Regions from separate parts of the Clostridium sp. 'deep sea' genome, predicted to be linked through region 3. Evidence: riboswitches for the same ligand, from Rfam matches in the RefSeq annotation. Region 3 holds a riboswitch; each other region holds the start of a gene.
The links. Region 3 has a riboswitch for cobalamin ahead of IMX26_RS12035 (YidE/YbjL duplication). Riboswitches for the same ligand answer to the same signal wherever they lie in the genome.
Positions count from the first base shown of each region.

Region 1 (8,268 bases), 610 kb from region 3:
ATATCTATGATAACAAAAAATTTTATGAGCTAATTACCAGTTATCCATTAATTAAAATCTGTTTAGATATCCCAAGGCTTCATTTACAAACACAGCTAGATAAATACTTTAAGGTAGATAGCTTTATTAATCAGTACGCAAAACATACCTATTTAGTTCATTTATCTAATCTTAGCATTGAAAAAGGACTAAACCACTATCCAGCCTTACCTAGCCTAAGCCCAAAAGAGGGTTGGGCGGATGTTGAGACCTATTTAAATAAAATAAAAGAACACAATAATAGCTTTAAGCTTTTATACGAGCACTGGTCAAATGCAGTTAATGCCAAACAACTACAAGAATGTTACGACTGGATAGAGGGTATTTTAAGCTAGAACATGTGTTACTAATACAATTAAATTACTTATCATTATAAAATAAATTATCATTAATACAACATGGAATGACTCCAGATTATAGTGCTGAGGCGTAAGAACTTTTATTAAGCAATAACATCTTCATTTTCCTTTGTGTTCTTGTATAATAAAAGAGTGGTTAAATGTAATGTAGGATTTTTAAACCTTCTATTAAATAAAACCAGCGTAGCGAATTATTATTAATAATTTAGCGAGAGGTAATAACATGAACATAAACCAATATATTAATAGCTTGCATGGAAAAAGCCCCAGTGTTTTAGCTGAGATAGAGCAAAATAATGTAACAGGCAAGATAATTTACCCAACTTTAGGAGCAGAAGCAGGTAGATTTTTATACTGCTATATCTTAGCCCATAAACCAAAACAAATTTTAGAGTTAGGTACAGGCTGTGGTTATGCCACAATCTATATGGCCTTAGCAGCTAAAACATATGGTGGTAAAATAATCTCTATTGAAAATAATTCAAACGTACTGGCTGTTGCTAAAAAAAATGTTAGTAAAGCAAAATGTGAAGATAACGTTACTTTATGTTTAGCTAATGCAGAGCAATATGTGCAAACGTGTGAACTAAAATTCGATTTAATACTTCAAGATACCTATCCACAGCTGTATAGCAAGATGCTTAGTAACTGTATTAATATTTTAAACAAAGGCAAAGCCTTAATAACCCATGATGCTTTAGTAGAAATACTAAATGCTCCACCACAATTAGCTAATGATATGAGTGAGTTTAATACCTTATTAACTAAACAACAAAACTTAAGCTCAGCCTTATTGCCTATGAATGATGGGTTATGGTTATCTATAAAAAAATAAGCCTTGAATTTTTTATAAACTAAGCTATAATTAGTGGTGAAAATTGAATATTAGCATGTTTAGGTGCCTTAGTATTTTAAGGAGAATAGGGAATCAGGTGCAAAACCTGAGCGGACCCGCCACTGTAAGCAGCATAAGCTGTAAGTCAGGAGACCTGCCTATCCATAGTTGCTAGTTACCTTCGGGGAATGAGGTGATGCATTGATAAAGTATGTATTTTATTTCCTCTGATAATTCAGGGGTTTTTTTGTGTTTGAATTAGGAGAGGAGATAAAGAAATGAAAACAAAGAGATTAGTAAGAATGGCACTGTTAATTGCTATGTCTTATATCGGGGCGTATATCAAACCCTTTTCTGGACTAGTTGCTACTGCAGCTTTTGACTCAATGCCTGGATTTTTTGCTGCTGCCTGGATTTCACCCCTTGATGGCTGTATTGTGGGTGCAATAGGACATCTATTTACGGCAATGTTACAAGGCTTTTATTTAACTATACCAGTTCACTTAGTGTTAGCTGTTGAAATGGGTTTAATATGTTATGTGTTTGGGTTTATTTGGAGAAAATCTAAAATTGCAGCTATTATTCTTGCTTCTTTACTAAATGGCGTAGCCTCGCCTTTAAGCTTGGTAGTTTTTCCCCATTTAAGCCTTAAAGTATTGTGGGCTATGGTTCCTGTATTAGTATTTGCATCAGTGGCAAATATAGTGGCTGCAGCTGGTTTAACCCTAGCAATGCCTAAAAAAATAAAGAAGATATAACTGTGAAGTATCGAGACGCATTAGTTACAGAATCAAGTAGTAAAACTTTAATAATAACTGCCGATAATAGTGTATCTATTGGTAACAAAGAACATGACTATATTAAAGTTGACCCCAAATTAGTGGGTGCCTTAACAGCTAGAGTTGCTTTACTAGAGGCGGTATGTTTAAATGCTCAGCCAATAGCTGTATCCTGTACTTTATCTTTTCCTTTTGATAGTGCAGATGCGCAAAATATAATGACTGGTATTAAGAGCGAAATGTTAAACTATAGCTTAACAGAACAACAGCTTACAGGAAGCTGTGAAAGCAATTTTCCTGCAACTGTAACAGCAATTGGTATCACTGTAATTAGCGAGCTGTTAAATGAACCCTTAATAAATAAAACAAAGTTAAATGACAAGATTTTTGTAATAGGAAAACCCTTAGTAGGTCCAGAGGTAGTACAGCATAAAAGCCTCTTACCTACTGTAAACACCATAAAGAAATTACAAAGTTTAAAAAATATCCATGAAATTATTCCTTGTGGCTCCGGAGGAGTTAACTCTGAGTTAAAACAGGCTACACTTAATAATGACTGCCATATTGAGTTAGTAAATACCGAACTAGACTTAAACAAATCAGCTGGTCCAGCAACGTGTTTAATTGTAGTTGGAGATATTGAATTACAACATCTTCAATCAGCAATAAATAATAAAATAACCTTAATCGGTTATGTAAGGAGTAAAAATGAAAAAGAATATTAGAGTATTACTAATACTTATGCTTAGCATAGCTTTATTAGCTGCATGTAATACAAATAAAGCAAGAGCAAACGACCTAAAAATAACTGATCAAATGAATCGAGAAATAACTATTAAAGGTGAGGTAACTAAAATTGTTTCATTAGCACCTAGTGCTACCGAAATGCTCTTTGCCTTAGGATTAGGAGAAAGAGTTGTAGGTGTAACAGATTCTTGTAACTATCCTGAAGAATCCCAGAGCATAGAAAAAGTTGGTGGCTTTAAAGGCCCTAATCTTGAAAAAATAGTTGCAGCAGAGCCAAACGTAGTATTCTCTTCAACAGTCTCTCAAGAAACAGTAGAGGCTTTAGACCAAGCTGGTATACCAGTAGTTGTCTTAAATCCTCAAAATATTGAGAGCATTTATCAAGCAATAGAGTTAATGGGTAAAGTATGTAATAGTGCCGAAAACGCAGATCAATTAGTAAATGATATAACTGCTCGCGTAAATGCTGTAAAAGAAAAAGTGGCCAATATTAAAGACGAAGATAAAAAATTAGTTTATTACGAAGTATGGCATGAGCCACCAATGACCGTTGGTCCAAATACCTTCTTACACGAAGTTATTGTGGCTGCTGGTGGTAAAAACCTAGCAGAAGATTCTAAAACAGATTGGCCCAGTTTAAGTACTGAGCAAATAGTTGAAAGAAACCCAGATATAATTTTATTAGGACATGGTGGACAAAAAGCCGAAGAAACAGAATTACGAACTGGCTTTAAAGACATAAAAGCAGTGCAAAACAAAAAAGTAAAGGCTGTAGATGTAGATGTATTTAGCAGACCAGGGCCAAGAATTACGGAGGCTATCGAATTTTTAGCTGAATACATGTATCCAGAACTATTTAAATAGAACATGAGGTGAAATTATGCGAACTGCTAAGAATTTAATGCTAACACTTATAATAACAGCAGTTTGCATAGTTCTTGCTTTGCACATTGGTTCTGTAAAGGTAAGTGTGCAAGACATATTTAAAGCAATATTTTTAGGTGGTGAGGGTTTGCCTTCATCCACTATAACTATTGTGCTTAAGTTAAGGCTACCTCGAATAATATTAGCATTTTTAGTAGGGGGCTGTTTATCAATGGCTGGCTGTGTATTGCAGGCCATTTTACGTAACCCCTTAGCTGATCCCTACATAATTGGCGCCTCATCGGGGGCTTCAGTAGGAGCAGGCTTTTCAATTATACTATTATCAGAGCTAAATATTGGATTTAATAATCTTTTTGGTTTAGGATTAACGCCAATATTCGCTTTTATTGGTGCAATACTTACGGTTTTATTGGTGTATCGTGTTTCTAAGGTAGGCAATACAGTTCCTATTGTTACCTTACTATTAGCAGGCATTGCCACAAGTACAATACTTAGTGCCGTAATGTCTTTAATGTTATATTTTAGTGATGATATAGTACAACCGCTAGTTTACTGGTTAATGGGCAGTTTTAATGCCCGTACTTGGATTCATGTTATAACAATACTGCCTTATCCTATAATCGGGTTTTTAATTATCTATAAAAAGGCAGTTATCTTAGATATTTTTACAATGGGTGAAAGCAAAGCCAAACAGCTTGGTGTTAATGTAGAAAAAGAAAAAAAACTACTATTAATAGTATCAGCATTCTTAACAGCCGCTGCCGTATCTTTGTGTGGAGTTATTGGCTTTGTAGGTCTATTAATACCCCATATTATCAGGCTAATTCACGGTCCAAACAACAAACAACTAGTCTGGAGATCGTTTATTTGGGGTGGAAACTTTTTAATAATTGCCGATACCATAGCCAGAACAATACTTAGCCCTACAGAGTTACCAGTGGGTATAATAACCTCATTATGTGGGGGTCCGTTTTTTATTTATCTATTAAAAAAACAACAGGGTAAGTACTGGCAATAAAGGAGAGCAACATGGCAAATATAATATATGTTACAGGGGGAGCCCGTAGTGGAAAATCCTCTTTTGCTGAAGAACAAGCCAAAAAACATAATAGCGTTTTATATATAGCTACAGCTGCCTGTTTAGATGAAGAAATGCAGTACAGAATTTTAAGGCATCAACAGCAAAGGCCAAAAACGTGGCACACAATTGAAGAACAACTAAAACCTTATACTTATATTAATGCCTGTGTTCAAGAAGAAGCAATTTTACTCGACTGTTTATCGGTATGGGTCTCTAACTTAATGCTTCAGTACTGGAATGATGACGAGTCAGGCTTTACCTGTGCTAAAAATGACTTAATAGATTTAGTTCTAGTAGAAATAGAACAGCTTGTATTGGCCGCCCAAAAATACAATAAAACGCTAATCATTGTATCTAATGAGGTTGGTAGTGGCATAGTACCAATGTCTACATTGGCAAGATATTATCGTGATTGTTTAGGTTTGTGCAACCAAAAAATAGCAAAGGTTGCCAATAAGGTATATTGGTGTGTAAGTGGCATACCAACACTTATTAAGGGAGAGAAAAATGAAAAATAAAGCACTTATGATATTAGGCACAGCTTCTGATGTAGGTAAAAGCATACTTTGCACAGGGCTGTGTCGTGTGTTTAAACAAGATGGATATAAAGTTAGTCCATTTAAAAGTCAAAACATGGCACTCAACTCATATATAACAAATAATGGTAAAGAGATAGGTCGTAGCCAAGGCATTCAAGCCGAAGCAGCAGGGGTGGAGGCCAATGAGTACATGAATCCCATTTTGCTCAAACCCTCAGGCGAAATGAATTCGCAAGTTGTTTTGCTTGGTAAACCCCTTAGTAATATGAGCGCTAGAGAATATAGAGCACAGTTTTTAACAAATGCTCGTGAAATTGTGCAAATAGCTATTAACCATAATAAACAAAATAATGACATAATGGTGATGGAAGGTGCAGGCTCACCCGTAGAAATAAACCTCAAAGATAAAGATATCGTTAACATGAAAGCCGCCGAAATGGCAGATGCCCCCGTAATACTAGTCTCAGATATAGATAGAGGTGGAGTATTTGCTTCTATTGTGGGTACGTTAACGCTCTTAAATGAAGAAGAGAGAGCGAGAGTAAAAGGATTAGTTATAAACAAGTTTAGGGGAGATGTAAGTTTACTTAAACCAGGCCTAGATTGGATTGAGCAGTATACCCAAAAACCAGTTTTAGGTGTTATACCATACGTAAGAGATTTAGATATTGATGCCGAAGACTCTGTAGTGCTTGATTCTACCAAACATGGCTATGGTGAGTATGCCTCAGTGCAAATTGCCGTTATGCATTTGCCTTTAATAAGCAACTTTACAGATATAGATTCACTAAAAAAAGAGCCCGATTGCAATGTTTACTTTGTATCTAATTTGGGTCAATTTGGTTCTCCCGATATAGTAGTAATACCGGGTAGTAAAAATACATTAGCAGATATGAATTTTTTAAATAAAACGGGTTTAGCCCAACGCATTAAAGCCTTTGCAAACAGCGGCGGCACAGTAATTGGTATCTGTGGTGGTTATCAAATGCTTGGTGAAAAAATAATAGATTCAAAGGCTATTGAATCAGCTTTAAACCAAGTTAATGGAATTGGGCTTTTAGCTGTTACAACTATTTTTGAACAGCATAAAGTAACAACTCGTACCAAAGCGGTATTACCTGCTAATACGCTACCTTATATAAAGCAAGATATTACTATAGATGGATATGAAATTCATATGGGTAAAAGCAATTTATTGAAAAATGACTGTTTGCTATTGGTAACAGAAAGAGCAGGTCAAAAAGTTCAAGATACTGATGGTGCAATTTCTAACGATGGCAAGATATTTGGCACCTATTTTCATGGTATTTTTGATAATGGCTTATTAAGAAGAAGCCTAATTAATAATATAAGAAAAAACAAAGGTTTAGCTGAGCTAACTGAACCTATTTATGACCATATTGAGGCACGTGAAAAGGCTTTTAACAGATTAGCAGAGCATTTTAGAAGCCATTTAAATATGGAGAAAATCTATGAAATCTTGGATCTACAGTAGTATAGAGCTGCAACTGGTTTTTGCTATTATCATAGATTTAATAATTGGTGATCCTCCAAAGATGCCTCATTTAGTAATTTATTATGGTAATTTTTTAAAGGTGCTCGAGAAAAAACTTAATAAAAATAATTATAAAATAATTAAGGGTGCCTTAGCAGTAAGTGTCTTTATTTTACTTGTTTATATATTTAACTACCTGCTAACTATATTTAAAGGCTATTTACCTATAACCATAACCGTTATTAGTATTTGGTTAATGGCATCTTGTTTAGCTATTAAGAGCTTAGCTGACCACGCTTTTGCAGTATTTAAAGAATTAAATAACAATAACATTAAACAGGCAAGACTATATACATCTTATATAGTAGGTAGAGATACTCAAAACCTTAATGAAGCTGAGCTAACAAGGGCAGTAGTTGAAACAGTGGCAGAAAACACTGTAGATGGAGTAACAGCACCCCTATTTTATTTGCTGTGTTTTGGTTTACCTGGAGGTTTAATCTATAAAGCCATCAATACCCTTGACTCAATGTGGGGGCATAAAAACGACCGATTTATTAAATTTGGCAAAGTTGCTGCCAGATTAGATGACATAGCAAACTTTATACCTGCTCGTTTAACAGCGATATTAATTGTGGTTGTCAGCTTTATATTACCCAGTTATAGTGGTAAACAGTCACTTAAAATAGTCTTAAGAGATAGATATAAACACCCAAGTCCTAATAGCGGTTTATCCGAATCTGCTTTTGCAGGATCTTTAAAAATTCAGCTAGGTGGCACTAACTATTATCAAGGATTAGTATCACACAGAGGAAAAATGGGAGATAAACTACAGCCTCTAACTAAACAACATTTAAAAATGTCGATAAACCTAATGAAAATAACAAGCCTATTATTTGCAGTACTAGGTTTAATAATAAGGGTGGTACTATAGTGAAACCTTTAAATTTAGCATTTCAATTTTTAACTAAATTATCTTTTATTAAAAACTATCCGCAGGTAAGTGATAAAGACCTAGCGAATAGCATAATTTTTTATCCTGTGGTGGGGGCTTTTTATGGTGCTGTATTGTATTTCATTGCCTTTTTACTACCTAGCAAGTTACCTCTAATAACCATAGGTATACTATTAGTAGTATGCGAATTCTTATTATCTGGTGGTTTGCACTATGATGGTTTAAGTGATTTAGCCGATGGTTGGTTTTCTGGAAGAGAGGTAACAAGACAGCTTGAGATAATGAGAGATAGTAGGTCAGGAGTAATGGGTATAACAGCTTTAATACTGAATTTATTACTTAAAACCTCTCTATTAATTGTTATCAAGAACAATTTGTTAGCCATGCTGTGTTATGGCTTTATAGGAAAACTAATTTTAGTAATTACTATTGTACTATTTCCTTATGCCCGAAAAAAAGGCACTGGGGCTTTGTTTAAAGCTGCATCTTACAAACACCTTTTGCTATGTTTACTTTATTTGCCGTTAATTATTTACATTATATATAGTGCAAAA
Region 1 covers NZ_CP063353.1:3,189,639-3,197,906, forward strand. The annotation lists gene IMX26_RS14855 (sugar phosphate isomerase/epimerase) at 1-374, shown strand, start outside; gene IMX26_RS14860 (methyltransferase domain-containing protein) at 622-1,233, shown strand; cobalamin riboswitch at 1,278-1,410, shown strand; gene IMX26_RS14865 (ECF transporter S component) at 1,512-1,991, shown strand; gene IMX26_RS14870 (AIR synthase related protein) at 1,994-2,737, shown strand; gene IMX26_RS14875 (cobalamin-binding protein) at 2,721-3,623, shown strand; gene IMX26_RS14880 (iron ABC transporter permease) at 3,640-4,662, shown strand; gene cobU (bifunctional adenosylcobinamide kinase/adenosylcobinamide-phosphate guanylyltransferase) at 4,674-5,243, shown strand; gene IMX26_RS14890 (cobyric acid synthase) at 5,233-6,759, shown strand; gene cbiB (adenosylcobinamide-phosphate synthase CbiB) at 6,737-7,693, shown strand; gene cobS (adenosylcobinamide-GDP ribazoletransferase) at 7,693-8,268, shown strand, end outside.
Region 1: linked by a shared signal. The riboswitch ahead of IMX26_RS14865 (ECF transporter S component) and the one ahead of IMX26_RS12035 (YidE/YbjL duplication) in region 3 are both predicted to bind cobalamin.

Region 2 (8,268 bases), 870 kb from region 3:
AGCAGCAAAGACCTCTGGAAAACCCCCACCGAACATAACCATGTTCGCTTCAATAGGTAGACATTTATCTGTTAAGGGGCTGAATTTTATAATATTTACACCTAGTTCTTGTAACAAATCTAAATTATCTTGGTAATAAAAATTAAAGGCTTTATCATAAGCAAGTGCTAGATTTAAGTCTGTTATTTTTTCTATGTTTATAAACTCAGCTTTTATAGGCTTAGCCTTTTTAGCTAAAGCCTTTATACCATTAAGGTCTATTGTTTGCTCTGCTAAGTAAGCTAATTTATTTATAATATTGTTTAGTTGACCTTGCTCAATTGCTGGAACCAAACCCAAATGCCTCTCGGGTAACATAACCTCTTGTGATTTTGTTAAATAACCGAGGGCTTTAACATTGCTGTATTTTTCAACAGCCTCTTTAAGAAGTTGATAGTGTTTTTCACCGCTTACATTATTAAATATAACAGCCTTAAGGTTTAAATCTTTATCAAAATCAGCATAACCTTTAACTATAGCGGCAACTGATTGGGAGATTCCTTGCGCATTAACTACTAAAATTACTGGCAAGCTAAGTATTTTTGCAATTTTAGCAGTACTGCCAATATCACTGCCAATTTCAGCACCATCAAATAACCCCATAACTCCCTCTATGATGCTAATATCTGCATCGTTGTTATTCTTTAAATAAAGGTATTTTAAGTATTTTTCCTGAACCATCCAGGAGTCTAGATTGCGACAACTACGTTTTGTAATATAGCTATGAAAAGCAGGATCAATATAATCTGGACCTACTTTAAAAGGCTGTACTTTATGGTGTTTTGCCAAAGCAGCCATTATAGCCATAGATACTGTTGTTTTTCCAGCGCCACTGTTGGTACCTGCGATAACTACTGCTGACATTTAACTTACCTCATTCTAAAATTTTAATAAGACAACTATTTTTAAAGCAAAAAACACACCTAGGAATAGGTGTGCATAAATAATAAAAGTATTATTAATTACTACTGCCACCTACCTCCCACCGAAGTAGTTGATTAACTTGATATAAGGCAGGTCTCCTGGCTCACAATCACTCTACTCTCTTGCCTTCCCATTTAGTTAAAATAGTGGCTTAATTAAGATTTCGTCATGTTTACAGTAACGGGGGCTGCAACGGTTTTTCACCGTTTTCCCTCTTAGCCTTTGTTTTACCAACAAAGGAACCTTAAATCGCTATTCAATTTTTAATTATAAAATTAATTAATAATTTATTACATCATATTCATTAAAATTATGTTATTAAACAAATAAAATTAATCTTTTTTTATATAATTCTGAATTCATTCTATAGACTTTCTTATTATTAGTCAAGAAGAGCTTGTAAAATGTTATTTTCTACGAATAGTTAGTATATTTTCAATGAACAAAGGCATTAACTAAGTTATTTCCTTTTTTATTGTCCCTGTTTTAAATGTTTCACAAATATGTCTCTAATCTCTGGTATCTCTCCAAGTCCAGTTAAATTTACTTCAACTAAGTAACCTTGACTCTCTAATAATGATTTCCATGAATCTGGCTCTTCACTTGCCATATCATTTTGGGCATGATCACCAGCTACAATCATAAAAGGCATTAGATGTATTTTAGAGATATCTTTACATTTAATAGTAAGCATTAAATCCTCTATTTCAGGGTGCCCTTCTACTGTTCCAACATAAATATTTTCTTGAGCCAACTCTCTAAAGGCATCTTCTAAATTTAAATAGGATTCGTTTGCAGCATGCTCTGTACCATGTCCCATTAAAAATAAAGCCTCATTATCCTTAAGTTGAGGTATGTATTTTAAAACTGCTTTTGCGGAAGATATATAATCTTCATGAGAAGACAACAAAGGTTTACCAAAAGAAAACATACTAAATTTATTACTAAATTCTTTTATTTCTGCTAAAGTTTTATCATATTCAAAACCATTTATTACATGCGTGCTTTGGCACATTACTTCTTCATAGTTTTTTTGCAATATTTTTTCTAGTGCTTCTGTTGGTGTATTAACAATTATGTTATCTCTATCCTTAAGTTTTTTTATTACCTTTCGTGATGTAAATGCTCTAAATACATCATATCCCTCAAATTTATTTGCAAAGTTCTGTTCTATTGCCAAAATAGTTTTTTCTCTTGTTTCTTGATATGTTGTGCCAAAACTTATTACCAATAAAGCTTTTTTACCCATAGTTACCCTCCTATTTTTTTAAAACAAAAAAAACACCAAAAATTGGTGTGATTTTTAAATAAAATAAAACTATATCACCAACTTCCCTCCGAAGTAGCTTGTCACGGTAAAAGGCAGGTCTCCTGGCTCACAATCTCTCTACTCTCTTGCCTTCCCATTTTTTAAATAGTGGCTATTTAAGATTTCGTCATGTTTACAGTAGCGGGGGCTGCAACGGCTTTTACCGTTTTCCCTCTTAGCTTTTATATAAAAAATATAAAAGAACCTTAAACTGTTTATTAAGTTGTTTTTAATTTTAATACCGGTGTTATATTTAGTCAAGCCAATTAAGGTAAATAGCTAGCTTTTTTATCAGCTACTGAGCAAATATCATGATTTGCTTTGCCACCTACCGCCTCAATCAACTCAACATATTGATTATAAGAATCTACTTCAGCTACCATTCTGGCTAATTCTATTTTTTCATAATGTTTTATTAAAAGATTGACAATTTCAATGTCTTTTTGGCTTTCTGAAAACATTTTTTTTAGTTCAAAGATTACCTTCTCCTTTGGAAACCTTTTTCGATACATTCTATCTTCTCTTAATGCACTAAACACATCTGCAATAGTAAGGATTCTACACTGTATTGGTAAATATTGAGCATAAATATTAAACGGATAACCTTTACCGTCTGGCTTTTCATGGTGGTAAGCTGCCCAATCTCGCACATCTTTTAATCCTTTAATTTTCTCTAAAACTCTGTATGTATCATATGGGTGTTTTTTTATGTAACTAAACTCAACTTGACTCAACTTTGAGGCTTTGTAAAGTATTTCATCTGGCACTCCTAGCTTGCCAATGTCATGAACATAACCAGCTATTTTCAGTTTATCACATTCCTCATCGGGTAAACCACATAAAACACCTAAATAATATGAGGTTATTGCTACCCCATAAGAATGATTTATGGTATTTGGACTTTTAAAGTCGATCATATAGGCTATGATTATAGCAAATGAACATATTTCTTTATAGGTTAACATAGTATCAAACTCTTTAATTTTCTTTAACCTTAACTGTGTAATCCTAGCCGAAGGACTCACAATATGTAACCAAAAACAATCTTTATTTGTTACATTTAAAAATGCTTCTTTTACTTTGGTACTTATATCTATACAATTATTATTTGCAGTTTCTACTATTTGAGATTTTTGAACTAAGCTGTTTTCTGTTAAATCTAATTCACGAGCAATATAACAAGATAAACGAACTATATCGCTTTGAATTTTTGCAGTTTCTGTTGATACATTAATATCTTCTCTAAAGATTAAACACTTAAAAATATTGCTGATATTTTCAACCCTACTACACTTGCTTAGTATTTTGTACATAGAACGGCAATAAACTCTTTTAATCTTTGATTGGAGCTTATCACTATTGAACTCAAAGTTTGTAATCAATGTACCTACGCAATGTAACAAAGAGCATACTACTAAATCCCTTTGTTGTACGCTATTTAATCCATAACTTTGTCCAATACCGTATGCAATTCTAGCTGTAACAACGCTATGTTCATGTAAATTAGGATTCGCTAATTTTAAAGATTCAACAATACATTCAACCATATCCAGTAATGTAACTTGAGTCGTATTAGTCATTTGCAATTCTCCTAATATATGTATAAGCTACCTTTAAACTATATCGACAAATTTTATATTTTTTTTAGGATATATTATTAAGTTTTTTAGTTGATTTAAGAAAAAAAGCATATGAGAATCATTAATTACAAATTAAGTTATTATTATAGGCATTTGTTGTAGATGACTTAAAATTAAATATATTTTTGTAGTTTTTAATTTATAACATAAAAAAAACTGCCGCTTTATATGCGACAGCTTTATATGCAACATTGTAATATCTTATATTCTTAGGCAGCCTCTCTTTCAACTACAGTCGGCTGCATTTGTTTTTTATTAATAACAACAGATATTACCCCTAATATTAATTGACCAACACAAAGGCCTAATAACATGCCAATATAACCATTTATTTTTGAGCCCATAACTGTTGCAGGTATGAGTAAAACACAAGTGCCTAGCCCGTTTATTATGAAACCCCAAAATGGCTTACCAATAGCATTTAACTTTTGTCCTGCCCAATTATAGAGGTTTAGCCCAATAGAACCAAATAACATAATTTTTAAGTACCAAACCGTTAATTTTATTACTTGAGGATCCTGAGAAAATACTCTTGTTAAAGGCTCGGCAAAAACAACTGCTGCCACAAACATAAATAAACCAAATACTATAGCTATTTGATTAATTATTTTACGTAATTCGCTAACTCTACCGTACTGTTTTGCCCCCCAATTTTGCCCGATTAGTGGAACTATAGTTGTGCCCACTGCACCACTAATTACAAAACCAAAACTCTCTATGCGGGTTCCTGCTGCAATTGCTGCTACCGCTGTTGAACCAGCAGTTGCCGCTGCTAAAGCTGTTAAAACACTTCTTAAAATCTGGGGGAAGAGCCTGACTACAGCACCAGGTAAACCTACATGTAAAATCCTTTTCCATGACTCAAAAACAGTTTTAAAACTCCTGATTTTAAAATCTAATAATCCATGATGAAAGTGTAAAAAGGAAAGCGTAGCAATCATACCTGCAAACCTAGAAATTATAGTTGCTAAAGCAGCTCCCTTAATACCCATAGCAGGCAAACCAAACCAACCAAAAATTAGGATTGGATCTAAAATTATATTGGTAATTGCACATACCAGCATCACTAAAAAGGGTCTAACCATATCTCCTAAAGCCCTCATACACGAATCACTTACAGGAGGCATAATCACCACAAATACACACGAATACCAAATAGTCATATACTCTTTTACCAAGGGCAAAGTTTCACTGTCTGCTCCCAATAGTTTAAATACAGGATTTAAAGTCAATAAACCAATTATAGAAATAATTATTACTGTAAGTGCAGATAACAAGATACCATCTGTTGCTGTTCTTTTCATTAGGTTTTTATCTTTATTACCTACTGCTCTTGCCAATACAGAGGTTGCACCTATGCTCATACCAGATGCAATAGAACCCACAATCATAACAACAGGAAATGTAAACCCCATAGCCGCCAATGATTGTGTGCCTAGCTTACCTACAAAATAGGTATCTGTTAAGTTAAAGATAGTGAAAGCTAACATACCACCTATAGTTGGAATAGCTAGTCTTATCATATGTCTCCATATACTACCCGTTGTTAAATCTAAGTACTTTTTTTTCTTGCTCATTTTTGTTTTACTCCATTCTATTCACACACCTCATAACATAATGAACTGAATGAACTAACCAATAAAAATTATACCATAAAAAGATATTAAAGAATCCACTTTAAGCATTTAAAACTCGTAAATATGAAAAAAAACAACCAACTAAATATAAATATATTTAAACATATACAAACATTATATCAAAACGTTAACATTTTTCAAGTAAACAATTCTATAAGTATTGCCAGAGCTAAGTAATCATGTTAACTTTGTACAATCCTAATTTATTAATTTAGTAAAAAATAATTCAATTCAAAAATTACTTCTGACTATTTAAATATGGTAGGGTTACTCTATTCATTGATAATTGTAGGTAAGTAAAAAAGGGCTGTTTTTTAAACTGCCCTCTTTTGTTTTATATTATTTAAACATTGACTGCTTTAAATATTTTGCTGATAAGTAGGGGTTTAGCGAACCCATTATTGCGGACATAACAGCTACTCCATATGCACCAGCTTGTATTACTTTGGCTATATTCTTTTCACTTATTCCACCTAAAGCTATAATCGGTATTTTCACCTGTGTCTTTATTGCTTTAATTAATTCAAGACCTTTAGGTTTAAGACCTTGTTTGCATTTTGTTGGATAAATATGACTTGCCAAGACATACTGGGCGTGTCTCTGTTCTGCATAAACAGCCTCTTTAATATTATGCACAGACATACCATAGGGCATATTATTTAAGTTTAGCTTTTGTTTTAAGTAGTCCTCATAACCAATATGAAAAAAATCTGCTTTAATTTTTTGAGCTGTTTTAAAACAGCTATTGATTATTAGCTTTTTACCATATTGGTGAGTAATATTATTAAGTTTTAGAGCTATAGGTAGTAATTCATTATATGATAAATCCTTTTCTCTTAAAATAACTGCATCTACCCCACCTCGATATGCCTCTGAAACAACACTATAGATATCACCACGTTTTATTAAATGCCTATTAGTTATAAGATATAACATTTTTCACCTTTAACTATAGCTGTAACCAGTCTTTACAAACTGGCTGATAACCCCGTGATAATAGATATTGTTTCATTTCAGCTACATTACGGTTATCTGATATTTCAAACTGACTGTCGCTTGTACTATCGGCAGAGTGACCTCCAACTTTGGTAGAAACCCCTGCAGACATTTTTGTTACACCTAAAGGTACTAAGTTATTTCTAAAACTTTTACTCTCTCTAGTAGAAATATTAATTGCAACTCTAGGCATAAAAACTCGTAACGCTATCATCATTTGAACCATATTTTTTTCCTCTATATTTATAAAGCTATTAAAGCTACCAATATGGGGTCTCAATCGTGGTAATGAAACGCCTACTTCTACATCGGGGTATTTATTTTGCAGATAATTGGCATGTATTCCTGTAAAAAAGGCCTCTTTACGCCAATCATCAAGCCCAAGTAAAGCACCTATATTAACACTATGCATTTTTGCTAAACAGCCACGTTCAACTGCATCTAACCTAAACCTATAGTTCTTTTTTGGACCAGAAATATGAACTTTATCGTAAATTGTTTCGTTGTAGACCTCTTGATATACAGTAAGTGAATCTACCCCAGCTTCAACAACCCTACAGTATTCTTCTTGTGTAAGTGGGTAAATTTCAATAGCTATAGAATCGAAGTATTGCTTTAAAACTTTAACTGCATCAACAATATATGAAACAGGCGTGTGTTTATTTGACTCCCCTGTTAAAATTAAGATATGTCGTAAACCTGTTGCTGATATTGACTGGGCTTCTGCTTTTATCTCGGCCATGTTTAACTGCTTTCGGGCAATTTTGTTTCCAATATTAAATCCACAATAAGCACATTTGTTAATGCAATAGTTTGCCAAATACATAGGTGTATAAAGCTGAATTGTTTTACCAAAGTTTTGAACTGTTAGGCTATGTGCTTTTTGGGCTATCTGCTCTAAAAGACCCTCGGCAGTGGGAGAAAGTAAATTTAGGTAATCATTCATGCTAAGTTGATGTTGGGAGATTGACCTAATTACATTTTCTTTTGTAACACTACTAAAAAAGGTATTAAAAACAAAGTGTTTGTATTTAAGATACTCTTTATAAAATGACATTTTTAATCTCCTTATTTAGTCAAAAAGCCTGTTAAAGGAGAGGAAGCATCAGCACATATTTTTTCGGCTCCTGTCTTGGCTAAGTAAGCAATTCTACCAGCTTTAACACTTAAGTTAAAGGCTTTTGCCATCTGCACTGGGTCTCCAGCAGTAGCAATAGCTGTATTTACTAAAACAGCAGCAGCGCCCATTTCCATAGCTTCTGTTGCTTGAGACGGTTTACCAATGCCTGCATCAACAATAATTGGCAACTTTATTTCTGCTATTAATATTCTTAGTAGTTCTTTAGTTTTAAGCCCTCTATTTGTACCTATAGGTGCACCTAAAGGCATAACTGCTGCAGCACCTGCATTAACAAGACTTTTAGCGACCATTAAGTCAGGATTCATATAAGGTAAAACAATAAAACCTTCTTTTGCTAATATCTCTGTTGCTTTAATTGTTTCATAATTATCAGGCATTAAATACTTATTATCAGAAATAACTTCTATTTTAATCCAGTCTCCACAGCCCATAGCTTTTGCTAACCTAGCTATCCTGACAGCTTCCTCTGCATTTCTGGCCCCAGAGGTATTAGGCAACAAGATGTTTTGTTTAGGTATATAGTTTAGAATATTTTCTTCTGTTGAGTTTAAATCAACCCTTCTTAAAGCCATGGTTATAATT
Region 2 covers NZ_CP063353.1:1,702,518-1,710,785, forward strand. The annotation lists gene IMX26_RS08000 (cobyrinate a,c-diamide synthase) at 1-903, opposite strand, end outside; cobalamin riboswitch at 1,034-1,225, opposite strand; gene IMX26_RS08005 (sirohydrochlorin cobaltochelatase) at 1,436-2,212, opposite strand; cobalamin riboswitch at 2,307-2,496, opposite strand; gene IMX26_RS08010 (HD domain-containing phosphohydrolase) at 2,539-3,852, opposite strand; gene IMX26_RS08015 (MATE family efflux transporter) at 4,122-5,489, opposite strand; gene IMX26_RS08020 (thiamine phosphate synthase) at 5,889-6,485, opposite strand; gene thiH (2-iminoacetate synthase ThiH) at 6,499-7,602, opposite strand; gene IMX26_RS08030 (thiazole synthase) at 7,614-8,268, opposite strand, start outside.
Region 2: linked by a shared signal. The riboswitch ahead of IMX26_RS08005 (sirohydrochlorin cobaltochelatase) and the one ahead of IMX26_RS12035 (YidE/YbjL duplication) in region 3 are both predicted to bind cobalamin.

Region 3 (8,268 bases):
CTTTTAGGCAATACCGTTTTGTGGAAGCCTGCAGGAACAGCTGTTTATTCTAATTACTTTATTATGAAACTATTACAAGAGGCTGGCTTACCTGCTGGGGTTATTAATTTTGTACCTTGTGATGGACCAGCTATAAGTGAAGTAGCAATAGCTCATAAAGACTTTGCAGGTATTCATTTTACTGGCTCAACTCGAGTATTTGAAATTATTTGGCAAAACATTGGCAAAAATATAGACTCATATAGAAGTTACCCTCGTATTGTAGGTGAAACTGGTGGTAAAGATTTTGTATTTGCTCACAAATCATGTGATGCTCAGGCCCTTAAAACTGCTTTAATACGTGGTTCTTTTGAGTACCAAGGTCAAAAGTGTTCAGCTGCCTCACGTGCCTATATTCCAGCAAGCATTTATAACATTATTAAAGATGATTTAATAGCAGACGTTAGTAAAATTTCAGTTGGCGATGTTGAAGATTTTACTAATTATATGAGTGCAGTTATTGATAAAGTGGCCTTTAATAAAATTGCCAGCTATATTGATTACGCTAAAAACTCAAATGAAGCTGAAATTATTACTGGGGGAACCTACGATGACTCTGTAGGCTATTTTATTGACCCTACTATTATAGTAACTAGCAACCCTAAGTTTAAGACAATGCAAGAAGAAATTTTTGGACCTGTACTTACTATTTATGTATATAATGACGAAGAATTTGAAGATACATTACAGCTATGTGATGAAACATCACCTTATGCTTTAACAGGGGCAATTTTTGCTCAGGATAGATATGTAATAGAACATATGGAAGAAGTACTAAGCCACAGTGCTGGTAACTTTTACATTAATGACAAACCAACAGGTGCCGTAGTTGGTCAACAGCCTTTTGGTGGTTCACGTAAGTCAGGAACAAATGACAAGGCAGGAAGTAAATTAAACCTACAGAGATGGGTAACTTTAAGAAATATTAAAGAAAACTTTAATCCGCCTCATTCATATAAGTATAAATTTATGCAAGATTAATTACTACTATAAGTTTTAGTAGATAACTTAATAAACACACAGAAAAAGACCCATATAGGGTCTTTTTCATTTAAAAACCTATAATTTAATGTTTGTAGCCTAGTACCTTAAACACAAAAAAGACCTTAAAGTTTAAAAAACAACATTGACAGTTTTATAAATGCATTGTATAGTGAAGCGGAATTGAATATTCGGCTATTGGTGAAATTGTTAATACGCAATTTCTTAAAAGGGAAGTTTGGTTAAAAGCCAACACGGTCCCGCCACTGTAAAGGTTAGAAATTTATTATTACCACTGTACTTATGTATGGGAAGGAATAAATTTTGTTATGCCTAAGTCAGGAGACCTGCCAGTAGTAACAATGCTGTAATTTACTCACGAGGATGAGGAGGTGTTATTAAACTATGGTAGGATTATGTATTCTACTGTTTTTGATGTTTGCTTTTCGTAAAGGAAAGGTAAAAGCCAACGAGCACCAGCATTTTTTGAATGCTGGTTTTTTTATTTTTTAAGGTGATAATTTGAGGAGGAGAATCATTTGGATATAAAAAGTATTATCACAAACCCTTTTGTTCTTTTGTTTTTAAGTATAGTTTTAGGGCAGTATCTTGGTAAACTTGAGTATAAAAACTTTAAACTAGGTAGCTCTGGGGGGCTATTTGTTGGCATTTTTTTAAGCTACACGGTAACTAAATGGGTAGCTATTAATGGCAATGTTAGTTTTGGAGCCCCTTTTGTTACCAAAGATTTGTTTAGCTTAAGTTTAATTGGCTTTATTGCCTCAGTGGGTCTTATTGCTTCTAAAAACATTAAACAAACTATTAAAAAAAATGGCTTAAAATTTGTATTTTTGGCTTTTGTTATTACATTTACAGGGGCATGTTTAACCCTAATATTTGCTAAATCCTTTACTCACTTTAGTAACGCAAGCATTATTGGTACTTATGTTGGTTCTTTAACAAGCTCGCCAGGATTAGCTACCGCTTTAGAAATGGCTAAAAATTCAGTAGCTAATAGTGAAGCTTTAGTAGGCTTAGGCTATTCAATATCTTATGTACCTGGAGTAGCAATAGTTATTATTTTTGCTCAGTTTATGGGTAAAAAATATACTAAACAAGGTAAAAATGATAACACTAACGACAATATAACAGAATCAAAAAATACTAGTTTTGATATTATAGCTTTTAGCTTTGTATGTTTAACAGGGGTATTACTTGGCAAAGTAAAGATTTATTTGGGTTCTTTTATTGGTAATTTTGCTTTAGGATCAACCGGTGGAGTACTAATTATGTCTTTAATATTAGGTGAGGTAAAAAAAATTGGCTCTATGAACTTTAGTATGAGTAAAAAATCATTATCAGTAGTTAGAGATATTTCTCTTAATATGTTTTTAGCTATTGTTGGATTAAACTATGGCTATAATGCGGTGTCTCTCATACAGAGCTCTGGCTTGCAATTACTATTATTTGGACTTACTACAGGTAGTCTCAGTGTTTTTATGGGCTATGTGGTAGGCAAATTTGTGCTAAAGCTTAATGTAATACACTTAATAGGTGGTATTTGTGGTGGTATGACAAGTACACCAGGTTTAGCGGCCTCTATTGAGGCGGTTAATAGTGAAGAGGTTACGGTAGGATATGGTGCTACTTATCCATTTGCTCTCTTTTTTATGATTTTATTCACTAATATCTTATTTAAAATATAATATTAGGAGTTTAATTTATGAATATACATGAGTATCAGGCAAAGAGAATTTTAAGTAGTTTTAATATAAATGTGCCAAAGGGCAAGGTTGTTTTTAATAAAGAAGATGCGGAAAGACTAGTTTGGGGTTTAGAGAGCGATGTTGTTGCCGTTAAAGCCCAAATTCATGCTGGCGGACGAGGAAAAGCTGGTGGAGTAAAACTGGCAAATAGTATTGACGAGGTTAAAAAATATACCAATGAATTACTAGGTAAAGTTTTAGTTACTCATCAAACTGGTCCCGAGGGTAAACAGGTTAACTGTGTTTTACTAGAAGAAGGTTGTGAGATTGAATCGGAGTATTATTTGGGATTAGTTTTAGATCGTGATACTTCAACAGTTGCTTTAATAGCCTCTGAAGAAGGTGGTACTGAGATTGAGCAGGTTGCCCAAAATAGTCCCGAAAAAATTATTAAGGTTTTTATTAACCCTTTAGTAGGATTAACAGATTTTCAGGCAAGACAAATTGCATATGGAATCAACATGCCTACTCAATTAATTAATAAAGCTGTTAAGGTAATGAAAAATCTTTATAGTTGTTTTATAGAAAAAGACTGCTCTATTGCAGAAATTAACCCATTAGTTATAACTAAGGAAAATGATATTTTAGCCCTTGATGCTAAGCTAAACTTTGATAGCAATGCCCTATACCGTCAAAAAGATATTTTTGCTCTTAGGGACGAGAGTGAAGAAGATAAAAAAGAGCTTGAGGCCTCTAGGTATGGTTTGTCTTATATATCTTTAAATGGTTCTATTGGATGCATGGTTAATGGAGCCGGTTTAGCTATGGCTACTATGGATATTATTAAGCACTACGGCGGTAATCCTGCTAATTTTTTGGATGTTGGTGGTGGTGCTACAGAGGATAAAATAAGTAAGGCTTTAAAAATTATTCTTAGTGATACTAATGTTAAAGGTGTTTTTGTTAATATTTTTGGTGGAATAATGAAGTGTGATGTAATTGCTCGTGGGGTTGTTAATGCCTTAAAAAATACTAAGTTAGATTTGCCTTTAGTAGTTAGATTAGAGGGAACAAATGTAGAAGAAGGTAAACAAATTTTAGTCTCATCTACTCTCGATGTAAACTTAGTTTCAACTCTTAGTGAGGGTGCCCAAACAATAGTCAGCTTAACGGAGGGTAAATAAATGAGTATTTGGATTAATAATAATACCAGAGTAATAGTGCAAGGAATTACAGGCAATACTGCAGCTTATCATACCAAAGCCATGTTGGATTATGGAACTAAAATAGTGGCAGGTGTTACCCCTAATAAGGGTGGAACTACAATTGAAGGGGTTCCTGTTTTTAATACTGTTCAGGAAGCTGTTCAGTTTACAAAGGCCACTACTTCAGTTATATATGTGCCTGCCCCTTATGCTGCTGATGCTATTTTAGAGGCTGTAGACGCTAAGTTAGATTTAGTAATTTGCATTACTGAGCATATTCCTGTTCAAGATATGTTAAGAGTTAAAAACTACATGGTTGGTAAAAAAACTCGTTTAATAGGCCCTAACTGTCCGGGATTAATTACCCCCAATGAATGTAAAATTGGTATTATGCCTGGTTACATTCATCAACAGGGTTGTGTAGGAGTTGTATCACGCTCAGGAACACTAACATATGAGGCTGTACACCAACTTACCCAGCTTGGCATAGGTCAGTCTACTGCCGTTGGAATTGGCGGTGATCCTGTAAATGGTACAGATTTTATTGATGTTTTAGAAGCCTTTAATAATGATCCCTTAACAAAGGTAGTAGTTATGATTGGAGAAATTGGCGGAACTGCTGAAGAACAGGCTTGTGAGTGGATTAAAAAGTATATGAAAAAACCAGTTGTAGGCTTTATTAGTGGTCAAACCGCACCACCTGGTAAAAGAATGGGACATGCTGGAGCAATTATTTCTGGAGGCAAAGGTACAGCTGATGAAAAACTAAACGCCATGCGAAATAGTGGTGTTTTTATAGCTGATACGCCTCAAAAAATAGGCGAAACCGTAGCTAAATTATTAAAATAAGTTATTTTAGGCACAGTAAATTTACTGTGCCTTATTTTATACATTTATATTAAAAATATCTCAGGCTGTTTTCTTTCGGTTAATTTTTTTGCCATATTTTTAATTTTTTCATTAAATACTTCATTTTGTAATACTCTGGCTTGCTGTTTGCATAATCTTACACATCTAAAACAAAGTATACATTTTTGCACATCTGTTTTGTTAAAGTCTTTACTATCTATTGCTAACATTGGACATTCAGTGCTACACACTCCACAATTTGTACACTCAGCTGTTGATTGAGGTACTAGTTTATTATTTCGCTGCATTGGCTCGGGTATATTGCCCTTAACTATTAAAGTATTGTGGGTATACTCTTTACTGTCAATAGTTTTAATAATAGATTTTGCAAATTGTATTTGGTGTTTTTGGTCTTTTTCATCTGGTCTATTAGTAGCGATTTCAGCCAATAACGAATGTTCTGCTATATATGCTGCAGCAGCAATTGTGATAAAGCCATTTAACTTAAGGTAATAGTTTAACTCAGCTAATGAATCATCGTACGCTCTATTACCATAAACAACAATGGGTACTGCAAGAGTTTGGCACCCTTTTACTCTTTTCAAAATCTCTGTAACTGGTTCTGGTAGTCTACCACTATAAACAGGAGCACCAATAATAACTAAATCATCTTTGGTAAAGTTATAGTCTAACTCTCTATTATGATAAGGCGTTAAATTTATTTCTTCAACTTCTATATCTTTAAATCCTAAAGCTATGTTCTGCAAAGTCTTTTTGGTTGTATCGGTTGGGCTAAAATAAACTATGTAAAGCTTTTTAATGTTCATTATTCTCTCCCTTATTTATTTATATATTATAATAAATGTATTTCTAACGTTTAACAAGCATAAAAATTAAATACCATATTGCTTATTGATAATGTTTATCAATAAGCAATACAGGGTAAATAAAAATAAGAGTTCAATACATTATCCTAAATAATATGCTGATAATAGAATTAATAATTAGATTATTGCTGTAATTTAGATAGTGTATTGGTTTAGCAAATATATTTATTTTAATATGTTAGGAGGTTTTTTTATGAACAATGTTTTATTTGCATTTGGCTTAACACTCTTTGCTGGTTTATCTACAGGTATAGGTAGTGCTTTAGCATTTTTTACAAAAAAAACTAATAAAGAGTTTTTATCCGGAGCGTTAGGTTTCTCTGCTGGTGTTATGATTTATGTATCTTTTGTAGAGATATTTGTTAAATCTAAAGATGCCTTACAACTTGCTTTAGGTGATTTTAAGGGATATATGTTTACCACCATAGCTTTTTTTGGGGGAATGGCTGTAATAGCATTAATTGATAGACTAGTACCCTCTTTTACAAACCCACATGAACCTAAAGACATTAATGATGAAAATGCTATAAAACAAAATGAAAAGTTACAGCTTAAACGTATGGGTATGTTTTCGGCTTTAGCAATTGCTATTCATAACTTTCCAGAGGGCTTAGCTACTTTTACTAGTGCTCTAAAAGATCCAACACTAGGCATAAGTATTGCCATTGCAATAGCCATTCACAATATACCAGAGGGTATAGCGGTTTCAGTTCCTTTATATTATGCTACAGGTAATCGAAAAAAAGCCTTTTTATTATCTTTTTTATCTGGATTATCTGAGCCGGTTGGTGCTTTAGTTGGTTATACAATACTGTATAGATACTTTAACGATGTTGTTTTTGGAGTTTTATTTGCAGCAGTAGCAGGTATAATGGTATTTATTGCTTTAGATGAGCTATTACCAACAGCTGAAAAATACGGCAAACATCATATTGCAATTTATGGCTTAGTTTTAGGTATGGTAGTTATGGCATTAAGCTTAGTATTGTTTAGTTAATAATAACTTGCTTGTATTATAATTAGATATTTAAGAGGAGACTAATATGGAAATTAGGTTTGCTACACCTAAAGATATAGATTTTATTAAATCTTACGATAAACATATGCTATTAACAAAACTGCCTGCTAAAGTAAAGGGCAAGGAGTATTTAATTGCCATGTTAAATGATAAGGCCGTTGGCTTATTGCGCTATAACTATTTTTGGGACAATACTCCTTTTATTAATATGCTTTATGTTAAAAAGGAACACCGCTCTAAGGGTATTGGAAAAGAATTAATGGGTTTCTTTGAGCAGGAGATGAAAAAAGAGAGCCATGATATAATTATGACCTCTACTTTATCAAATGAAAATGCTCAGCATTTTTACCGAAAACTAGGTTACCAAGACAAGGGTTGTTTAATGCTTGAGAATGAGGCATTGGAGATTATTTTTGTTAAAAATATTTAACTGTGTTGAGTTTTAGCTTAGAGGTATAAAATATTATTAAAAAAGTCACGTAGGTGGCTTTTTTTGTTTTGTAAAAAGTTATTAAATTTTTAAAGCCTGACCCCATTTTGTTTAGTTTAAGGTTTTTATGTTTATGCTATTAATATAAGCTTTACGTGAGGTGAATTATGAATAAAAAATTGTTAGTAGTATTCTTAATATTAATAGCAGTTTCTTTTGTTAGTTTTAAGTTATCTGGTAGAGACTATGCTACTTTAACTAATAGTGGTAAACCTACTGTTACTGTATCTATTGCCCCTCAGCGTACTTTTGTTAAGGCTGTCGCAGGGGATTTAGTAGAGGTTGTAACAGTTATTCCTACTGGCTTTAGTCCTGCCAATTATGAGCCTAGCCCCAAAGATGCTATGTCATTAAGTAAAACAGCTATTTATTTTACTATTGGAGTACAGTCTGAGAGAGATTATATTTTACCAACCCTTAAGTCTTTTAATAAGTCATTAAAGGTTGTTGAACTACACAAAAAGGTGGAAGAAATTTATTTACCCCTATATTTAGGTGATAAAAAAGATGAATCCAGTCGAGATCCTCATATTTGGTTGTCTCCTTTAAGGGTTAAAGTGATGGTACAAGTAATTTGTAATGAGTTATGTGAACTAGACCCTAAAAATGAAGAAACCTACAAAAAAAACACTCAGGATTATTTAGAGGCTTTGCAGCTTTTACATAAATCTATACTTAACAGCTTAAGCAATACCACTAAACGTTCTTTTATTGTGTACCACCCTGCTTATGGTTATTTTGCAAATGACTATAATTTGTTGATGACAGCTGTTGAGAGTGATGGAAAAGAAGCAACTGCTAAAAGAATTAAAGAGGTTGTTGATTTTGCCAAACAGGAGGATATTAGGTTTATTTTTTACCAAGATGAGTTTGATGATAATCAGGCAAATATTATTGCCACAGAAATTAATGGCACAGTTATTAAAACTTCTCCTCTCGCCTCTAATTATGTTGAGAATATGCAATTAATAGCTGAAAATATTGCTAATGCCTTAAAATAGCTAATATGAGTATTTTATTTGTAGATAATATTAGCTATAGGCAACAAGGCAACCACCTAATTAAAGACATTTGTTTTAATGTTAATAAGGGT
Region 3 covers NZ_CP063353.1:2,574,708-2,582,975, reverse strand. The annotation lists gene pruA (L-glutamate gamma-semialdehyde dehydrogenase) at 1-1,020, shown strand, start outside; cobalamin riboswitch at 1,203-1,390, shown strand; gene IMX26_RS12035 (YidE/YbjL duplication) at 1,560-2,726, shown strand; gene sucC (ADP-forming succinate--CoA ligase subunit beta) at 2,744-3,910, shown strand; gene sucD (succinate--CoA ligase subunit alpha) at 3,911-4,780, shown strand; gene IMX26_RS12020 (4Fe-4S dicluster domain-containing protein) at 4,825-5,607, opposite strand; gene zupT (zinc transporter ZupT) at 5,861-6,664, shown strand; gene IMX26_RS12010 (GNAT family N-acetyltransferase) at 6,711-7,115, shown strand; gene IMX26_RS12005 (zinc ABC transporter substrate-binding protein) at 7,283-8,176, shown strand; gene IMX26_RS12000 (ATP-binding cassette domain-containing protein) at 8,182-8,268, shown strand, end outside.

Region 4 (8,268 bases), 1.2 Mb from region 3:
AATACATTTTTTTAACTCTCTAACTATTTTTGATTTTTTTTTATTATCCCAATCATCGGTAAAGCTTATGTCATTAATTATATGAATATCATTAGTTTTATACCAAGCCCTAGTGGTTACTTGAAACCGATCAAAATTTTTTAATAAATCGCTAGTTAGATCTGCCATAGCTAGCTCTCTACATTCAAATACAATCTCATTTTCCATAAAATCACCTTATTTTTAATCATTTATATCATAATTATACTCCTAATTATAAGATATTACTAACAATATCTTAAATCATTAAGTTCACTTTATTTAATATTAATATTTTCATTGAAAAATTTTGAAAAGCGTAATATAATTATTTACATAAATTTATATGCCGAAGTGGTGAAATTGGCAGACACGCTGTGTTCAGGGCGCAGTGAGCGTAGGCTCGTGTGGGTTCGAGTCCCATCTTCGGCACCACAAAGATAATCCGAATCATTTACCAATGTATATTGCTGGTGAGTGATTCGGATTTTATAATTATGTAGATAAAATACGTATTAAATTATATATAAAAAAATGAACCAAATGCGGGTTTAGATTGTATTGTTAGTGAAAGACTTTCAAATACATATAAAGGAGATGACGAAAATAGATTTGTCATGTAATGAAATTATAGAGAATTATTCAGATATGGTTTACCGGATAGCCATATCTCAAGTTGGAAATAAAAATGATGCTGACGATATATACCAAGAAGTGTTTTTACAGCTTATTCGTCATATCAGCTCATTAAAAAGTGAGAAACATGTGAAGTATTGGCTAATAAGAACAACAATAAATAAATGTAAAAATCACCTTAGCTCGTTTTGGAGAAATAACATAACTGAAACTGATTTAAACAGTTTTACTAATAATAATACTGAGGTTGATGATGTTTATTATTTGGTATTAGCCCTAAAACCTAAGTTTAAAAGTGTTGTATACCTGCATTATTATGAGGGATATAAAATTGATGAAATTGCTTTAATACTAAAATCAAGACCTGGAACAATTAAATCTAGATTATATAAAGCAAGAAATATCTTGAAAAAACAAATTGCAAAAGGAGATTAATAACTATGAATTTTGAAAAATATAATAAACTAATATCAAAAATTACAGCACCAGAAGAGCTGAAGAAAAAAACACTTATTCTCATGAATAAGGAAAAAAAACACCATGTAAAACCTGTTTTTATGAAACTTAAATATGCCTCAATTATAACCTGTATACTTGTATTATCAATAACTACCGCAGTTTTTGCTGCAAGTATTTTTTCACCACTCGATGGTGATGAGTTAAGGTTAAGTAGCGAATATAAAGGTAATGGAATTATTACTGTAAATATAGATAATCTTTCTGAAAAAACGCTAGCTTTAGAGAAAAATCTTAAATTAATGCTTTATAGTACTGGTAAAGAGGTAGAACGAGATTATGATGGTAAAATATTAGTGACTAATACTAAAGTAGATCCTAAATCATCTACAAAAATGAAAATTGATATTTCTAATGTCTATAATATAGAGAAACTTGAACAACCCCTAACAGATGATGCCTACTATTTAATCCTTACCAATAATAGATTTATTTTTGGTCATGATTGGCAATGCACTGTGAAATTTTCTAAAACAATTGTCAGTGACAAAAATCATCCTGGACCAATGGTGGTTGATAGCGACATAATAAAAAATATTAATAAAGAACTGCAATATTATTTTGAGAGTAATGAGGTAGAAACACCTGAGTTAGAGATAACTAAAGAGTATGTAAACACTTACGAAAAAATCTTTAAAAACATTGAAAAGCCCATAGTATCATCTTCAAGTGGTAAGTTATATTTACAAGAAGAGGATGATGTTATTTTTGATAAAAATCTTTCACAAGATGAACAAAAAGAACTTATTGGAATGAATTATTTCTGTAGGGATGCAGGTAGAAAATTGATAGCAACAATGGAGGAATCTGCGTTGGTTGTGTCAGCGATGGTTCCTCAAAAAAAATATCCAGGCAGCTATAGTGCTTTACCCTTGTTATATATTATGACATATGATAAAGAAGATATTTCTTCTAATGATGACTATGTATTTATCTATGGAAATCTATATACATTTAATGAACTTGAAGATTTAAAAGTATATGAAGACAAATTATCCATCTGTTATGACATAAGTTCGTTAATTTACACTGACTTAGATGAGTATATTGAGTCATATGTGCAAGCAACACCTACAGCTAGTTATAACGACGAGATTGATGAAACAGTAAAAAATATTTATAATTATTTTAAAGATAACATGAGTAATTTATTTAAATACCATGAGAGTAATTAGTTAATTAAAATTAGTGTGGCTTATGCTGCACTATTTTTTTATTTACGTATAGGGTAAAAAGTAATAATACTATTATCGAATATGTTAAATTATTATGATTTGTAGTTAAAAATTACCAAAAAAGTACATGATAGTACTTGAATATTGAGAGTAATTGCCATATACTAACTTTGGCATAGAAAAGGTGCTCGTAATTGAGGTAATAGGGAAAATAGTGTAAATCTATTGCAGCCCCCGCTACTGTAAGCAGCAATGAAATCTTGTAACCACTGGAGTAATCTGGGAAGGAAAGAGAGTAAATTAAGCTGTAAGTCAGGAAACCTGCCTTTTCTTATTTCAATAAAAACTTCGGTGGGAGGTTCATTTATTAACGGTGTTATTAAATGTACACGTTTTTACTCTTGCCTCTTGGGCAGGAGTTTTTTTATTTCCTCAAAACAAATTTAAGGAGAGAAAAATGAAAAGAAAACTCTTAATAGTAATGATTATTGCTCTTATTTCTTGTATGGCATTGGCGGGTTGTAATAAAGTAGCCCATGAAAAAGGAGCTAGTGTACCAGAGCACAACAATACTAGAACAATCACTGATTTATCAGGGCAAGAAGTAGTATTGCCTGCTGCCAGTGAACTTAATAAAGTTATTATAATAGCTCCACCATTGTTAGCAACGTATGCAAATGTTGTTAAAGATACCGAAAAACTCGTTGGTGTACATCCCCGCTGTATAAGCGATGCAAATCAAGAACTGCTAAAACTTGTTGTTCCTAATTATAAATCAATAAATACAAGTTTTTTAAAGGGCTTTACTTCAAATGCAGAAGAGATATTAAAAATGGCTCCAGATGTAATACTTGTTTATGGGGATTTTCAGAAAAAAGGCTTAGAAAATATTGATATTCCGATAGTAGACTTTTTTATAAAAAATCCCAAAAATGAGGATTGGTCAGTTCAAATAGATAGCCTAATGAGAGAAGTTTTTGAAATTACAGAGCAAAATACATTACAAAAAGAATGGGATAAGGCAAATGAAATAGTTAATGAGGCCTTAAAAAATATCAAAGATGAAGATAAAAAATTAGCAATAATGGTACGAAGCAATAGTGAAGAAATGTTTACTGTAAGAGGTGGAAACTATTATGGTGACGATTGGCTAGTAAAAACAGGTCTTATAAACGCTGCCAAAGATTTAAAAGAAGATGGTGCTCAAATTTCTATGGAGCAATTATATGAATGGAATCCAGAGGTAGTTTATGATTTTCTTGGTGCTGATGCAGATAAGTATTTAGCAAACGAAATCAAAGGACAAGATTGGGATAGTGTAAAAGCATATGAAAATAAGCAAATATACCATATGCCAGAAGGAATGTTTAATTGGGGATCTCCTAATGTTGATTCACCACTCACTTTAATATGGATGACTATGAAGAACTATCCTGATTTGATTGAAGAAGAGTTTTTTAATAATTATATGAAACAGTATTATAAAAGGCAGTACAATATTGATTTAACAGATGAGTTGATGAAGTCAATACTTAATCCTCAAAAATAGCAATAAATACTAAAAGTATATCTATAGTAAGATGTAAAAACCTATATAAACAGGCAGGTAAATGTATTGCTGCTTCCCTGCTTGTTTATAAAATATTATTTGAATAGATAATTAATTTATCTTTACTATTAATAATTGATATAAATATATATATATTTTAAAGATTAAATAAGGAGATATGATATTGAAAAGTGCAATTAAAATGCCACAATATAGTGCTGAGATGTTTTTACGCAAATCATACGAACTACTTGAAACAGAATTAATGTATGCTAGTATTGACTTGGATATATATAAATATTTAAAATCGCCCATTTCTTTAGATAAGCTAGAATTACAAACGGGATATCACAAAAGAAACCTAGAATTAATGCTTAACGCATTAACTTCAATGAATTTTTTAATAAAGAAGGATGGTAAATATTCGAGTACGCCAGAAACCAATTATTATCTTAACTCTAATAGTGAAATGTTTTTAGGAGATCATATTTTATACTGGAGAGATATGACCAATCTCGGAGACCTTGTCTCTTTAGTAAAACATGGTCCAAAAGAGAAAAAGTTTAATGATGATAATGGCTCTGATTTTTTTGATTTTAGATCTATGGGACAAGGTGCAAGAAACACCATGTACTTAGGCAGAGTACAAAACTTTATCTCAATTATAAAGCGATTGTTTAAGGTAAATGATGAATTTAGTGTTTTTGATATGGGCGGTGGCTCAGGATTACTGTCTATTGAAATAGCCAGAAATTTTCCAAACTCAAAAGCGGTTATTTTTGATCAACCCCAAGTAATTGAATTAACAACTGAAATTATTAAAGAGTATAAAATGGAAGATAGAGTAAAAACTCAATCAGGCAATTTTGTTAAAGATTCTTTTAACAGTAAATATAATTTAATCATAGCTTCTGGAGTATTAGATTTTGTTGGTGATATAGATGTAATGATAAAAAAACTTAAAGATAGCCTTACAGATGATGGATATATTTTTATTAGCACTCATGGCATTAATGAAGAATTTACCGGACCTAAAACTTACATTTTAGGTTGGTTAGCTAGTCATTTAAACGGTCTTAATATTTTAAAACCAGATTCAACAGTTAAAAAAGCAATAAAAAATGCAAAATTAGAGATTGTTCTTAAAGATGAAAGCGGCTTACGTTATGTGGTAAGGAAAAAAAGAGAATGATTGTTAGAGAAGAAAAAAGAGCATTAACTATAATTTTTATAAGTATCATATTATTAGTTTTGGTAAGTTTTATTTCTCTTTTTTTAGGCAGATATTCACTTTCACCTTTGCAAGTTATTAAAATAATTAATGAGAAAATGACAGGGGTAATTACAAATAAAACAGCCTATAAAGTTGTTTGGGATATAAGACTACCAAGAGTATTTTTGAATATTTTAGTAGGTGCAGGACTAGCAGCCTCTGGGGCTGCTTTTCAAGGCATATTTCAAAATAGATTGGTGAGCCCTGATATTTTAGGTGTTAGTAATGGAGCTGGATTTGGCGTAGCACTAGCTATGCTTTTGGGCTCTACATTACCCTTTGGGGTAGCTCCTATGGCTTTTGTGGGAGGTATTGTTAGTGTATTAATCACATACTCAATATCAAAAATAAAAAAGGACCAATCAACTTTGGCGTTAGTGTTATCGGGAATAGTTGTAGCCTCTTTTTTCAGCGCCCTAATTTCATTAATAAAACTAGTTGCTGATACAGAATCAGTATTGCCTTCAATTACCTATTGGCTGATGGGTAGTTTTGCAAATGTTGGTTATGATAAAGTAGTTTTTGCTTTATTATTTATAGGTATTGGATTATTGGTGTTAGTATTAATGCGCTGGAAAATCAATGTTTTATCAATGGGAGATGAAGAGGCCTATACCTTAGGTATAAATCCACAAAAAAATAGAATTATTATTATTATTGCCTGTACAATTATTAGTGCTACCTGTGTAACTGTATCAGGCATAATAGGATGGATAGGAATGATAATGCCAAATATCTGTAGAGAATGTGTTACTGCAAATAATAAACACCTGTTACCAGCTTCTATTGTGTTGGGTTCCTTATTTATGGTTACTGTAGATTTAATTGCTCGTTGTGCTACAGCAGCTGAGATACCTATAGGTATATTAACTGCAATTATTGGTGCTCCAATCTTTGTATTTGTCTTTTTCAAAAGGGAAGGAGAAAAAATATGAGATTGTCTGTAAACAATGGTTGTTTTAGCTATATAAAAAATAAACCAATATTACAAAATCTATCTTTAACTTTACAAGAGGGAAAACTTTTATGTGTTTTGGGTGAAAATGGAGTTGGAAAAACAACTTTTCTAAACTGTCTAACAGGAGTACTAAAATGGAAATCGGGGTATGTGTCGATAAACGGCAAAAAAATTGAAGGTATCTCAAAAGAGAAAGATATAGCTTATGTACCTCAAGCACATGCCGTAAAATTCCCCTATACTGCACTTGATATGGTCTGCATGGGTAGAACAAAACATATGGGTTTTTTTGCAACACCTTCAAAAACAGATAAAGAAATAGCATTGCAAAGTATTAATAATATGGGAATTACGCATCTTGCAGCAAGACAGTGTTCTAAAATGAGTGGTGGTCAACTTCAATTGGTTTATATTGCTAGAGCTTTGGCAGGGGATCCCAAGTTAATAATATTAGATGAGCCTGAAGCACATCTGGATTTTAAAAATCAAGAGCTTATTATCCAAAGAATAAGAAAACTGGTAGATGATAAAAAAATATCATGCATTATGAACACCCACAGTCCTGTACATGCCTTAAAAGTATCGGACAATACTTTGCTGCTTGGTCGTAATTGTATATATGACTACGGAAAAACAGGTGATGTTCTTACAGAAAAAAACATTAATAGGTTTTTTAATGTAAAAACAAAAATTGTTGATCTAGACCCTTTAGGAATTAAAACTAAGGCTTTTGTATTATTATCAGATAAGTAAAAGAGAAAATAGATTTTATTGTACGCATAAACTGAAGTGAATAACTAACTGTATAATAAACAAAGAAAACGTGAGTTGTTCAAGTACAATGAGTAGTTCACGTTTTCTCTGCTATTGCTACTATACTATTACCTTATAACAATAATTAACAAATAGACACTCACAAAATAAGATATCTAGCCATAATTAAAGTTGTGCGAGTATAAGGCATTGCACTTAGCAAAATGGATGTTTTCTGCTAATACAAATATAGAGCTATTTATCTGAAACAAATAAAAATAATTGTAATAGGGTAATATTATATATTTTTTAAAATTTTGATTGCTAATATGGTATGATTAAAAAGTGATAGACTGGTTTTTAGAAAGTAGAAAATTAAAGAGATAGAGGTTAACTATGATTAAGTTTTTAAACAAACCAATTATAAAAAAAAGTAATGTAACTTATATGCGAATAATTATTGCAATTGTTTTGACACTAATTGTTACAAACTTACTATATCCAAATATATATAAAGAGAATAGTATTTTAATGGTGTTGCAACTTATTGTTACAGTCATTTTAGCTTCAATTTTAACTGCCCTTCTTCAAATTTTAAAAAAACACCTAATAAATAAAAAGCTCAATAAATAAAAGCAAAGGGGCTGTTGCATTAGCAGGGATAAAAAGAAGCTAATGTAGCAGTTTTATTTATAAAAAATATATGTTATGTTTTAGAAACCAACAAGTCACAAAGTGAAAAGCAATATGTTATACGTAATGAAATGAAGAATAATATATGATATTTCTTACTCCTCAGCACCTTCATCTGTAGTCTTTTATATGTTTACTGTTGAGTTAGTTCGACAGCCCTCACTTTAAATTTCTGAAATCATCCCTAAGAAACACTATTGGACCCAATTAAGTTAATTATTCAGACCATACTGTAATTGTCCGACAAATACCAGATACCATATTACAAATATTAACTGTAAATATGGGTTTGGGGTGTTTACAATAAAGCAATTTATCAACATCTAAACATAAATATTAAATTATATTGTTAAACTTAACTTAAAGAGATAGTTTTACTTTGTTAATAATTTAGCATTATAATTAGTATTTTTGCTATAAAAGAGAGAAAATTTATTTTACCTAAAGACATACGCTAAAATAGAGAATTTAACTAAATAATATAATAACAAAGTTTTTTAAACATTGACCATTTCACACAGCAACTAATCAAATTGGTCAAAAATACCAATATATTTTTACAATAAAAGTCTAAGCAAAATAAGTAAAAATATTACATTTAAAATTCTTTAGTTTAGTATAACTTAGGGCTTCTTAGTAGCTGTTTTTAGCTATTATAAGTTAAAAGCCCTAGCTTTAAAATAAAAGAGAGTTAACC
Region 4 covers NZ_CP063353.1:1,362,956-1,371,223, reverse strand. The annotation lists gene IMX26_RS06430 (GNAT family N-acetyltransferase) at 1-207, opposite strand, end outside; tRNA gene IMX26_RS06425 (tRNA-Leu) at 367-453, shown strand; gene IMX26_RS06420 (RNA polymerase sigma factor) at 616-1,089, shown strand; gene IMX26_RS06415 (hypothetical protein) at 1,095-2,345, shown strand; cobalamin riboswitch at 2,511-2,689, shown strand; gene IMX26_RS06410 (ABC transporter substrate-binding protein) at 2,803-3,894, shown strand; gene IMX26_RS06405 (class I SAM-dependent methyltransferase) at 4,079-5,086, shown strand; gene IMX26_RS06400 (iron ABC transporter permease) at 5,083-6,102, shown strand; gene IMX26_RS06395 (ABC transporter ATP-binding protein) at 6,099-6,878, shown strand; gene IMX26_RS06390 (hypothetical protein) at 7,275-7,511, shown strand.
Region 4: linked by a shared signal. The riboswitch ahead of IMX26_RS06410 (ABC transporter substrate-binding protein) and the one ahead of IMX26_RS12035 (YidE/YbjL duplication) in region 3 are both predicted to bind cobalamin.